2 regions of the Sphingomonas faeni genome follow, and region 2 is predicted to be linked to the other one. Evidence: predicted binding sites of a transcription regulator. Region 2 holds the regulator's gene; the other holds the start of a gene.
What was found. Region 2 encodes LexA, which represses DNA repair genes until DNA is damaged. Its sites were predicted from a motif close to GTTCCNCNCTTGTTCT; they were not measured.
Positions count from the first base shown of each region.

Region 1: the regulator LexA is predicted to act here: its motif matches at 2,256-2,271, upstream of recA (recombinase RecA).

Region 1 covers NZ_JAUSZF010000001.1:1,877,624-1,883,580, forward strand. Annotated here, with positions in the region: gene QFZ54_RS08730 (class I SAM-dependent methyltransferase) at 1-578, opposite strand, end outside; gene recA (recombinase RecA) at 1,106-2,179, opposite strand; gene QFZ54_RS08740 (4-(cytidine 5'-diphospho)-2-C-methyl-D-erythritol kinase) at 2,761-3,687, opposite strand; gene QFZ54_RS08745 (tetratricopeptide repeat protein) at 3,999-5,276, opposite strand; gene QFZ54_RS08750 (electron transfer flavoprotein-ubiquinone oxidoreductase) at 5,413-5,957, opposite strand, start outside.
Region 2 covers NZ_JAUSZF010000001.1:1,429,685-1,435,641, reverse strand. Annotated here, with positions in the region: gene QFZ54_RS06600 (ComEC/Rec2 family competence protein) at 1-1,421, shown strand, start outside; gene lexA (transcriptional repressor LexA) at 1,412-2,086, opposite strand; gene QFZ54_RS06590 (molybdopterin molybdotransferase MoeA) at 2,155-3,336, opposite strand; gene QFZ54_RS06585 (energy transducer TonB) at 3,850-4,587, shown strand; gene moaC (cyclic pyranopterin monophosphate synthase MoaC) at 4,680-5,147, opposite strand; gene trpC (indole-3-glycerol phosphate synthase TrpC) at 5,144-5,920, opposite strand; gene trpD (anthranilate phosphoribosyltransferase) at 5,922-5,957, opposite strand, start outside.

The DNA.
Region 1 (5,957 bases), 450 kb from region 2:
TTTTCGAGGATCGTCGCGACATGGGTTGGATCGGCGGACGCGAAGGGACCTGGTGCGGTGCTTGCCCGGGGGCCCGCATCGCCGCCGGTTGCGGTGATGGTTTCGGTGGCCCAGCGGTTGGCGGTGCGTTCGGCGAAACAGGAAAAGACCAGCGTTGCGCCGGGTGCGGCGGCTTCGACGAGCGTGGTAAAGGCTGCGACGGGGTCTGCGAAGAACATGACGCCGTGGCGCGAGACGTAGAGATCTGTCGGGGCGTGGTTCGGGGCCGCGATAGTGATGTCGGCGCATTCGAAGCTGGCATTCGCTTGGGTTGCGGCGCGGTATCTGGCGATCTCAATCAGGTTTGGCGAGAGATCTATGCCGGTTACGGTCGCGTTCGGGAGGCCTTGCGCGGTGGCTAAGGTGGTTGCTCCGGCGCCGCAGCCTATGTCGATGATCTTGCGGGTTCGGGGAGTGGCAGCGGCGAGGATCGCTGCGTTCAAATGCGGGGTCAGGTTGGTGAAACTGCGGTCGGTTCGGCGCCATTCTTCGGCCCAGACGTCGCCTATTCTGCCGGTCCAGTCATAGGCTGTGGTCATGGGTTGGGGTGCTTTACGGATGCGGTTTGGGGGCAGTGGTTTGGAGTGAAGTATAGGAAGTATAGACGCTGGCGTGGGTTTGGTGTCGGGTGATTTTGCGACGTCGCGGGGCCTGTTGTGTTGCTTTCGCGGTTGTCTTCGCTTCGTTGTTTTTCCGCGAAGGCGGGGATCCAGACTGGGCTCCCGCCTTCGCGGGAGAACAAGGGGGACAGGTGCCGCATTCGGTAGGAACCGCTGCCCCGGCGCAGGCCGGGGCCCAGTTGGGAGCCGATTGTAACGAAAGATCGCGCTTCGTTATTGCCGCCTTTCCGACTGGGCCCCGGCCTTCGCCGGGGTGGAGTACTGGGGGGGCGGCGGTGCAGTGCGGTACCTACGAAGTAAATCTGACGCCGGCGCAAAGTCGAGGATGAGGCCGATGCAAGCCCGATGCCACCACGCCGCCTGCACGATCAACCGCGTGCCCTCACCCTCCCATTGCGAGGGCAATGGGCCCCTCCCTCTCCCCTTAGGGAGAGGGGTTTAGGGGATTATACGTCGTCTTCGGCGTCGGGGCCGGCCATCATTTCTTCGGCGACCTTGTCGGTGCGCGCGCGGATCTGCTTTTCGAGGCGGTCGGCGGTTTCGGGGTTGTCCTTGAGGAACGTCTTCGAGTTCTCACGGCCCTGACCGAGGCGGACGCTGTCGTAGCTGAACCAGGCGCCGGACTTCTCGACGAGGCCGGCCTTCACGCCGAGATCGAGGATCTCGCCGAGCTTCGAGACGCCCTGCCCGTACATGATGTCGAACTCGACCTGCTTGAACGGCGGAGCGACCTTGTTCTTGACGACCTTCACGCGCGTCTGGTTGCCGGTGACCTCTTCGCCGGCCTTGATCGCACCGATGCGGCGGATGTCGAGGCGGACCGAGGCGTAGAACTTCAGCGCGTTGCCGCCCGTCGTCGTCTCGGGGTTGCCGTACATGACGCCGATCTTCATGCGGAGCTGGTTGATGAAGATCACCATGCAGCGTGAGCGGCTGATCGAGCCGGTGAGTTTCCGCAAGCTCTGCGACATAAGACGCGCCTGGAGGCCGACATGGCTGTCGCCCATCTCGCCTTCGATTTCGGCGCGCGGCACGAGGGCTGCGACCGAGTCGACCACGAGCACGTCGATCGCGTTCGAGCGGACAAGCGTGTCGACGATCTCGAGCGCCTGCTCGCCGGTGTCGGGCTGCGACACGATCAGCTCGTCGATGTTGACGCCGAGCTTCTTGGCGTAGACCGGGTCGAGCGCATGCTCGGCGTCGACGAACGCAGCGGTGCCGCCGCCCTTCTGAGCTTCGGCGATCACGTGGAGCGCGAGCGTGGTCTTGCCCGAGCTTTCCGGACCGTAGATCTCGATCACGCGGCCGCGCGGCAGGCCGCCGACGCCGAGTGCGATGTCGAGCCCGAGCGAGCCGGTCGAGATGACCTCGACCTGCATGGTTTCCTTCGAGCCCAGGCGCATCGCCGAGCCCTTGCCGAATGCGCGGTCGATCTGCGCGAGCGCGGCGTCGAGCGCCTTCTGGCGGTCGTTGGTTGCGGTTGCCATGCCGGTGTCGATCACTTTCAGATTAGCGGCCATTGATAAGCTCCCATCGCTAAAGCAAGCGCGCGTGCCATTCAACGCGTCAAACACCATGTATTCTATTTGTTCTTATGGAACAAGTAGGGAACGTGGGTTTGGAGGGAATTTTGCGGTGGCTGGGTTTCGCGCGTGTTCGTGGGGCAATGGCTTGCGGCGAGTTGGTGGCTCTCTGAATTGGACAGGTCCCCCACCGGCGGTGCGGGGGTCTCGGCGGACAGGTTGGCGTAACGAAGTGCGGCGGTTGTCAGCGACGTTTCCCGATTGGGCCCCCGCCTTCGCCGGGGTGGTGCCTGTGGGTGGGTCGCGTACCGACAATGCGCGGGGTTACGGGCCAGCGCGTTGCGCGGTTAGGTCGAGATCGGTTCGGGTTGTTTGGGCGTGGGCTCGTGCTGGTCGATTCGTCGGCGGTTTCGATACGGGTCCTGGCTGGCGGTTTGATTTGTGGCTTTGGATCCTGACTTTCGTCAGGATGACGGAAATGGGGTGGTGGTGTGGCCGCGCCATCGCGCAGTCGCCGCATCGCGGGCCGCGGGGTCGCGGGGTCCCGGGGTGGGCGACTATTGTTTGTGCCGTTTCGTTCAGGCCAAAGTCGTTGCGAGGGTCCACCAGCCGTGAGCGCGAGCGGCGATTGTGGCGGTGTCTCGGGCGTCGGGGGTTTGGAACAGGGCGAAACAGGTAGCGCCGGAGCCGGACATTCTGGACAGGAGGACGCTTTGGGCTGCGTCCAGGAGGGCTCGGACCTGGGCGATTTCGGGGGCTAGCACCAGCGCGGGGGGTTCCAGGTCGTTGCGGCCGGCTTTTGCGCGGTCGAGGAGGTCGCCTTCGGGGATCGGGCCTCGGTCCTGGGCGTCCCAGGTCTTGAAGACTGCCGCGGTCGAAACGGCGACGCCCGGGTTCACGAGCAGGAGCGGCGTGCCGGACAGGCCTTCGAGGTTCGTGAGGGTGTCGCCTTTGCCGGTGCCGAGCGTGGTGCGGTTGGCGAGGCAGGCGGGGACGTCTGCGCCGAGCTTTGCGGCGATTTCGTGGAGGCGGGGGTCGGTCGTCGGTATCCCGTGGAGGCGGGCCAGCGCTCGGAGGGTGGCGGCGGCGTCGGCCGAGCCCCCGCCTATGCCCGAGGCGATGGGGAGGTGTTTTTCGAGGGTTAGCGCGTGGTGGGCGTCGGGGGCGAAGGCGGTGGTGAAGGCGTCGGCGGCGGCGGTTACCAAATTGCCTTGCCAGGGGGCGGCGCCTGGGGGGGCGTTGGGCGCGTGGGGTGCGTTTTCACGGTCCTCTCCCGATTGGGCCCCGGCCTTCGCCGGGGGGGTGTTGGGGGGTGAGAGGAGTGCTGCGGCGAAGGGGCCGGTTATGGTGAAACTGTTGGTTTGGGCGGGTTCCACCGTGATCATGTCACCGTCCGTGGCGAAGGCGAATAGGGTTTCCAGATCGTGATAGCCGTCGGGGCGGCGGCGGCGGACGTGGAGGGCCAGGTTGACCTTTGCGGGGGCGGGTTCGGTGATGGCGGGCATTTTGGGTCTCGAGGTTCAGCGGATTTTGGCTTGGCTTAGCTGACGGCGGGGCGCTGGCAACTTTGGAGGTGTATTCTCCTGCGTTCGTCATCCTGACGAAAGTCAGGATCCAGGGTAACGATCGTGCCGTCCTTGGCTCTGGGTCCTGACTTTCGTCAGGATGACGGCGGGGGACCGGACGCCTTTCTTATTGAAACGCCAATATCCGCGGTTGAAACTGGTCGGTCTTAGAGGGCCATCGGTTCGCAACGGCCTCACCCTCACCCCGTGTGCGGTGCGGGTCCCTTTCCTCTTCCCGGTTGATGAGGGGACTAGCGGCGAGCTTTTGGCGGGAGGCCGTTGGCGATCTTGGCGGTTATGCGGGCGATTTCGGTTGGTTCGGCGGTGAGGAGCGCGGCCCGCCAGGCGTAGCGGGCTTCGTAGTTTCGGCCGATGCTCCAATAGGCGTCGCCGAGATGGTCGCCGATCTCGGTGTTGGCCGGTTCGCCCTGCGCGGCGCGTTCGAGCAGGGGAAGCGCGCGGGCCGTGTCGCCGGAGAGGTGGTAGGCCCAGCCCAGCGAGTCGGTGATCGAGGGGTTGGTCGGGTCGAGGCGGCTGGCGCGTTCGAGCAGGCGGATCGAGGCGGGAATGTCGTCGCCGTGCTCGACTTGCGCGAAGCCGAGGTAATTGAGCGCGAGCGGTTGGGCCGGGCCGCGGGCGACGGCTTTTTCGAGCGCGTCGCGCGCTTCGGGCCAGCGACCGGCTTGGTCGAGCGCGCCGCCATATTGCAGCCAATTGCCCCAATTGCCGCCCTTTGCATCGTCCGCGGCGATGATGCGCTGATACCAGGTTGCGGCTTCGGCGGGGTTGCCGGTGGTCAGCAGCAGGTCGGCATAGCGTTGCCAGTCGGCGGGCCCGGCGTCCCTCTGGTCGACGCGGTTCTTGGCGGCGGCGAGCGCTTCGCCGTCGCGGTCGGCGTTCGACAGGATGTCGATGCGTTCGGCGGCGGCAGCCGATGCGGACGGGCTTTTCGGGTCGATCTCGTCGAGAACGGCGAGCGCGCGGTCGACGATCGTGTTGCGGGCGAGCGCGTCGGCAAGGAGGACACGGGCGGCGTCAAAACTCGGGTCGGCGCGCAGGGCGGCCTGGGTCAGCGCGATCGATAGCGGCGAGGGTTCGCCCGCGCTGAGGTCGCCCGCGAGGCGGGCGAGCAGGCGCGAGACACCGATCGCGAGCGGTTGCTTGCGCGGTGTGGCGGCGATCAACGTCCGCGTTTCGGTGGCGAAGCGGTTTGCGACGGGGTCCCTCGCGGCGGTGGCGAGCGAGGGTTCGGGATCGCGGCCCTCGGCGTGCGCGACCCAGGCGTAGAGCGAGGGGGCGAGGACCACGAGCGGCCCGGTCGAGAGCGTCGCGATCGCGGCGCTGGCAGCCTTCGCGTCGTTCCGTCGTGCGGCATCGGCGAGCGGCAGAAGCGCGGCATCGGCCGGGGCTACGCCGGCCCTGTTCAATATGGCGGCGGCGCGGGTGGCTAGCGGCATGTCGCCGGCCTCCAGCGCCTTGCGGTAGGCGCGGATCGCGACGACGGGGTCGGCGTGCGATGCCGCCAGCACCTTGGCATAGCTGGCGGCGGCAACGTCCGTCTCGCCGGCGGCGTCGGCGGCGCGGGCCTTCAGATAAGCGGAGAGATCACCGGTCTCGGCCGTGGCAGGCGCTGCTAGGACGAGACCGAGTGCGAAGAATGCGAGCTTACATGTTGGGATAATTGGGGCCTCCGCCGCCCTCGGGTACGACCCAGTTGATGTTCTGGGTGGGGTCCTTGATGTCGCAGGTCTTGCAGTGGACGCAGTTCTGCGCGTTGATGACGAACTTCGGGTCGCCGGTTTCCTCGCCAACCACCTCGTAAACGCCGGCCGGGCAATAGCGTTGCGCGGGCTCGTCGTACATCGGCAGGTTGTAGGCGATCGGCACCGCCGGGTCCTTGAGCGTCAGGTGGACCGGCTGATCCTCCTCGTGGTTGGTGTTCGAGATGAACACCGACGAGAGGCGATCGAACGTCAGGACGCCGTCGGCCTTGGGATAGGCGATCGGCTTGACGAGGTCCTTGCGCCACAGGCTCTCATGGTCCGGATGGTGGTGCATCGTGAAGGGGACCTTGATCCCCAGATGCTCGAGCCACATCGTGATGCCGGCGAGCCCCGAACCGACCAGATCGCCGAACTTCTTGACCAGCGGCACGACGTTGCGGACGACCGACAGCTCCTTCTTCACCCACGACTTCTCGAACGCCTCGG
Region 2 (5,957 bases):
GCGCGATCAGCGAAGAGGATTCGGAGGCGATGCGCCGGGCAGGTCTCGCGCATTTGCTGTCGGTGAGCGGACTGCACATTACCGCGGCGGTGGCGGCGACGATGCTGATCGTGTTGCGTCTGCTGGCGCTCAGTCCGTGGCTGGCTTTGCACGCGCGACTGCCGTTGATCGCCGCGTTGGCCGGGGCGGCGGCGGCGATCGGTTATACCTTGCTGACCGGGAGCCAGGTGCCGACGATCCGTTCGTGCGTCGCGGCGCTGCTCGTGCTGGCGGCGCTGGCGATGGGACGCGAGGCGATGACGTTGCGGCTCGTCGCGGCGGGGGCGGCGTGCGTCATGCTGGTGTTGCCGGAATCGGCGGCCGGGCCTAGCTTCCAACTGTCGTTCGCGGCGATCACCGCCATCATGGCCCTGCACGAACATCCGGTGATCCGCGCATTCTTCGGGCCACATGACGAGGGGCGAGGACGCAAGCTGGCACGCGGCGTCGCGTCGCTGTTGCTGACGGGGCTGCTGGTCGAATTCGCGCTGATGCCGATCGCGGTCTATCATTTCCACAAGGCCGGGCTGTACGGGGCGTTCGCCAACATCGTCGCGATTCCGTTGACGACGTTCGTCGTGATGCCGTTGGAAGCGCTCGCGTTGCTGCTCGACGCCGGCGGTCTTGGCGCGCCGATCTGGTGGCTGGTGCAGCGCTCGCTCGATGCGCTTTTGTGGCTTGCACATATCGTCGCTGGCGCCCCCGGTTCGGTGCGGTCCTTGCCGGCGATGCCGACGGCGGCGTTTGCGCTGATGGTCGTTGGAGGGATTTGGATTGCATTGTGGCGGACGCGGTTGCGGCAACTGGGGCTGCTGCCGCTGGTGGCCGGAGCGATCTGGGCGTTGACAACACCGGCGCCTGACGTTCTCGTTACGGGTGACGGTCGTCATGTTGCGGTGCGGACGGCGGCGGGGTTGGCTATGCTGCGTGATCGGGCTGGGGACTATACGCGGGACATGCTCGCCGAGAATGGCGGGGTGGACGGCGAGCCGCTGTTGCTTGCGGATCAGCCCGACGCTCGATGCAGTCGTGATCTTTGCGTCACCGATATCGCCGCTCGGGGAAGGATGTGGCGGATCCTCGCGACCCGCAGCGCCTATATGGTCCCAATCGCCGAACTGATCGCCGCCTGTCGCAGCGCTGACGTCGTGGTCAGCGAACGCGGTCTGCCGAAACGTTGTGTGCCGCGGTGGCTAAAGCTGGACCGCCGTGTTCTGCGACGGACGGGCGGGGTCGCGCTGACTTTGGGGACGGGGACGGTCGTGACGATCCTCGAGGCGGGCGATCGCCACCCCTGGCGCGATCCGCCCGTTCTTGAGCGTGCCGCGCGCTCGTTCAGTTCGCGGCACGCTCGGCTCCGCGATGGAGCGGTTCAGTCGTAGCGGCGGAGGATGCCGGAGAGTTTGCCCTGCACGCGGACTTGCGCGGGGGCGTAGCGTTGGGGGTCGTAGGCGCGGTTGGCCGGGTCGAGGCGGACCATCGCGCCTTCGCGGCGGAAGTATTTCAGCGTGGCTTCGCTGTCTTCGATCAGCGCGACGACGATCTCGCCATCGCGGGCGGTCTCGGTGCGGCGGATTAGGGCGTAGTCGCCGTCCAGGATACCGGCTTCGACCATCGAGTCCCCGGAGACTTCCAGCGCATAGTGTTCGCCGGTGCCGAGAAGCGCGGCGGGGACGGCTAGCATCGTGCTGCCTTCGAACGCCTCGATCGGGACGCCGGCGGCGATGCGGCCGTGGAGGGGGATCTCGATGACGTCGTTGGCCGGTTGCGGCGTTGCGGCGGTGGGGGCCGCCTTGACGTTCGACGCCTTCGACGGCGCCTTTTTCTCCGCCCGCTCGGGCATGCGCAGCACTTCGAGTGCGCGTGCGCGGTTCGGCAGGCGGCGGATGAAGTTGCGCTCCTCGAGCGCGCTGATCAGACGGTGGACGCCCGACTTCGACTTGAGGTCGAGCGCGTCCTTCATCTCCTCGAACGACGGCGATACGCCGGTTTCGTTGAGGCGATCGTTGATGAAGCAGACGAGTTCGTGCTGCTTGCGCGTGAGCATGGCGGTTCTCCGTCCGGAACAGACTGGGAACTTCTATGGAACATAATTAACGCCGTCAAGCGTCCGTATCACGCGATAACGAGGATTTCCGCCGATTCGCCTTCGTATGCCACCGGCGCGTTGCCGGCGCGGACGATCAGGCAGGTCGAGCGGGCCAGCGTGAGGAGCATCGAGCTGTCCTGGATCGTCGAGGCATAGGCCTTGCCGTCGCGGAGTTCGGCGCGGAGATAGTCGGTCCGAGCATTGTTGGCGGGGAGGTCTTCGCCGAGCAGCGCGTGGGTCGACTGAGGGAGCGGGTCGCGCGCGCCGGCCATGTGCGCCACGACCGGCTTCACGAACAGCGTGGCGGTGACGAACGCGGAGACCGGGTTGCCGGGGAGGCCGAGCACCATCATCTCGCCGATCCGGCCGGCCATCATCGGCTTGCCGGGGCGCAGGGCAATCCGCCAGAAATCTATCGTGCCGCCGGCCGCCTCGATTGCGGGGCGGACCAGGTCGTGATCGCCGACCGACGCACCGCCGGTGGTGACGAGCAGGTCGGCCTGCACGCTGGCGAACGCCTCGCGCAGGATTTCGAGATTGTCGGGCAGGATGCCGAGGTCGATGATGTCGACGGGCATGTCGGCGAGCATTGCCGCCAGCATGATGCCGTTCGATTCGGGGAGTGCGACGCCGTCGGTCGTCGAGCCGGGGGGGACGAGTTCGTCTCCGGTGGCGGCGACGGCGACGCGGACGCGGCGGTTGACGGTGAGGCTGCCATGGCCGCCGGTCGCGGCGACCGCGATGCGCGCGGGGCTGAGGCGGTCGCCGGCGGCGATCAGGCGGGTGCCGGTCGTGAAGTCGAGGCCTTTGCGGCGGGTGTTGCGGCCGAATGTCTCCGGGCCTTCGCCGGCGAGGATCAGGGTTTCGCCGTCCCGTTCGGCCTCTTCCTGGACCATGACGGTGTCGGCGCCTTCGGGCATCGCTGCGCCGGTGAAGATTCGCGTGGCTTCTCCGGGGGCGACTTTGCCGATGAAGGGGCGGCCGGCGGCGCTTTCGCCGATGACTTTCCAGGGGCCGGGGAGGTCTTCAAAGCGGATCGCGTAGCCGTCCATCGCCGAGAGGTCGGCGGCCGGCTGCGTGCGGCGGGCGAGGATGTCCTCCGCGGCCCAGCGGCCGGCGGCTTCGCGTAACGCCACGGCCTCACTGCCGACGCGGGGGGCCATGGCGAAGAGGCGGGTCTGGGCTTCGGCGACGGGGACTAGGGTCATGCGTAAGACTCTGTTTTCGGGCGTTTCTGAAAAGTGAAGTATAGGAAGTATAGACGCTGGGAGCAGTTTGGCGGTTTGTGCCTTGGGGCGGTTTCGTATGGGGGAAGCGCAGGGTGCGTGGGTATGTTCCGCGCTTTGCCATGGGTCTGGTGTGTAGGACAGGTGTTGTTGGGTTAGTGGGGTGTGGGTTGCGGATTGATTGGGGCGCTTTGAGCTGACGGGTATCGTACGTTAGTTACCTCCTCCTTGTTCTCCCGCGAAGGCGGGAGCCCAGGCTGGGTCCCCGCCTTCGCGGGGAAACAAGTGTTGGGCGGACGTCGCTCGTTATTGCGTCGGCTTTCCCAACTGGGCCCCGGCCTTCGCCGGGGTGGTATTTTTATTTGGGTGGGCGGCGCGCTTCTTCTGCGATGACGGGTGTGGGTTGGTCGCGATCGGGTCTTCTGGGGGCTTGGCCAGTGCGCGTTCATGGCGCGCGGGGCTTTGTTTGGGGGAAAGAGACACCAGATCAGTATGATGACACGCTATACGCCTCGGGCGAAAGACAGGATCGGGGCGGCGGTGGGTGCGGTGCTGCTGCCGGGGATGCTTGGTTATGCGCTGCTGTCGGGGCTGGTGGTGACGATGCCGGGAGCGGTGACCGATGCGTTGAAGGTGTTCGATGCGGCGCCGCCTCCGCCACCGCCGCCCGAGGAGAAGGTCAGGCCTCGGCCGTCGCCTAGCCGTAAGCCCGAGGGGGCTGCGTCGCCGTCTAACCTGAAGTCGAAGGCTACCGAGGTGGTGGCGCCGCCGCAGATCGTGCCGATCGTCGTGCCGCCGCCTGTCGTGGTGGCGGAGAAGGCTGGGGTGGGTGCGGAGGCGACTTCGGGGGCTTCGAACGTTCGCGGGCCGGGGACCGGGAGTGGCGGGATCGGTAATGGGACCGGCAGCGGCGGGTATGGAGACGGCGACGGCGGCGGCGGTGAGGAAACACCGCCGGAGTGGCGCAGCGGGCGGTTGAGGGACTCGGATTATCCGCGCGAGGCCGCAGAGACGGGGATCCGGGGGCGGGTGTTCGTGCGGTATTTGGTCCAGACCAATGGGCGGGTGTCGCGGTGCCGGGTGACGCGGTCTAGCGGGAGCCGGGTGCTGGATGACCTGACGTGCCGGTTGATCGAACAGCGGTTTCGGTATGACCCTTCGCTGGATGCGGCGGGGCGGCCGGTGGAGTCTACGATCGTGGAGAGCCACGACTGGTCTATGGATGGGGATTGAGGGGCCATAGCCGAGCGCGTTCTGTTTGGCTTGCCCTCACCCTCGCCGCCTTTGGCGTCTTTCCCTCTCCCCTTTGGGGAGAGGGTTCCTCGTTAGGCGGTCCAGTTTCCGGATTTGCCGCCGGATTTCGCGCGGACGCGGATGTCTGAGAGGACCATTGTTTTGTCGATGGCCTTGGCCATGTCGTAGATCGTGAGGAGCGTGACCGTTGCGGCAGTGAGCGCTTCCATTTCGACGCCGGTCTTGCCTTCGGTCGAGGCGGTGGCGGTGGCGGTTACGCCGGTTTCGTCGACGACTAGGTCGATCTCGACCTTTGTCAGCGGGAGCGGGTGGCATAGCGGGATCAGGTCGCTGGTGCGCTTGGCGGCCATGATGCCGGCGACGCGGGCTACCGCCAGGACGTCGCCCTTCTTCGCGGTGCCGGCGCCGATTGCCGTGGCGGCTTCGGTGGACATGGTGATGCGGCCGGAGGCGACGGCCTCGCGGGCGGTGACCGCCTTGCCGCCGACGTCGACCATTCTTGCCGCGCCGGCTTCGTCGATGTGGGTGAGGCCGGTCATCCGACGAGAGCGCGCGTTGCGGCTTCGATGTCGTCCTGGCGCATGAGCGCTTCGCCGATCAGGAAGCAGTGGATGTCGTGCTCGGCCATCGCGTCGAGTTCTGCGCGGGTTGTGAGGCCGCTTTCGGCGACGAAGGTGCAGTCCTTGGGCGCCTTGCCGACGAGATCGTAGGTGCGCTGGAAGTCGACGGTGAAGTCGCGCAGGTCGCGGTTGTTGACGCCGATCAGGCGCGACTTGAGCCGTAGCGCGCGCTCCATTTCATGCGCGTCGTGGACCTCGACCAGCACGTCCATCCCGCATTCGAGCGCGGACGCCTCGATCTCGGCCATCTGGATGTCGTCGAGCGCGGCGACGATGATCAGGATGCAGTCGGCGCCGATCGCGCGCGCCTCGGTCGACTGCCACGGGTCGACCATGAAATCCTTGCGCAGGACCGGGATCGAGACTGCGTCGCGGGCGGCGGTCAGATACGCGTCTGAGCCCTGGAACCACTTTTCGTCGGTCAGCACCGACAGGCACGCGGCACCGCCGGCTTCGTACGCGCGGGCGTGCGCGACGGGGTCGAAGTCGGCGCGGATCAGGCCCTTCGAGGGGCTGGCCTTCTTGACCTCGGCGACCAGTGCGTAGCCGGTCTTTGCATCGAGTGCGGCGCGGAAGCCGCGTGGCTTCGACATCCGGGCGATGCCGGCGTCGATATCGGCTAGCGAGGTCGTGGCTTTCCGCGCAGCGACTTCGGCGCGCTTGGTCTCGAGGATACGGTCGAGCATGGTCATGTCAGTAGGCGATCCAGCGGGCGAGCAGCGCGTCGGC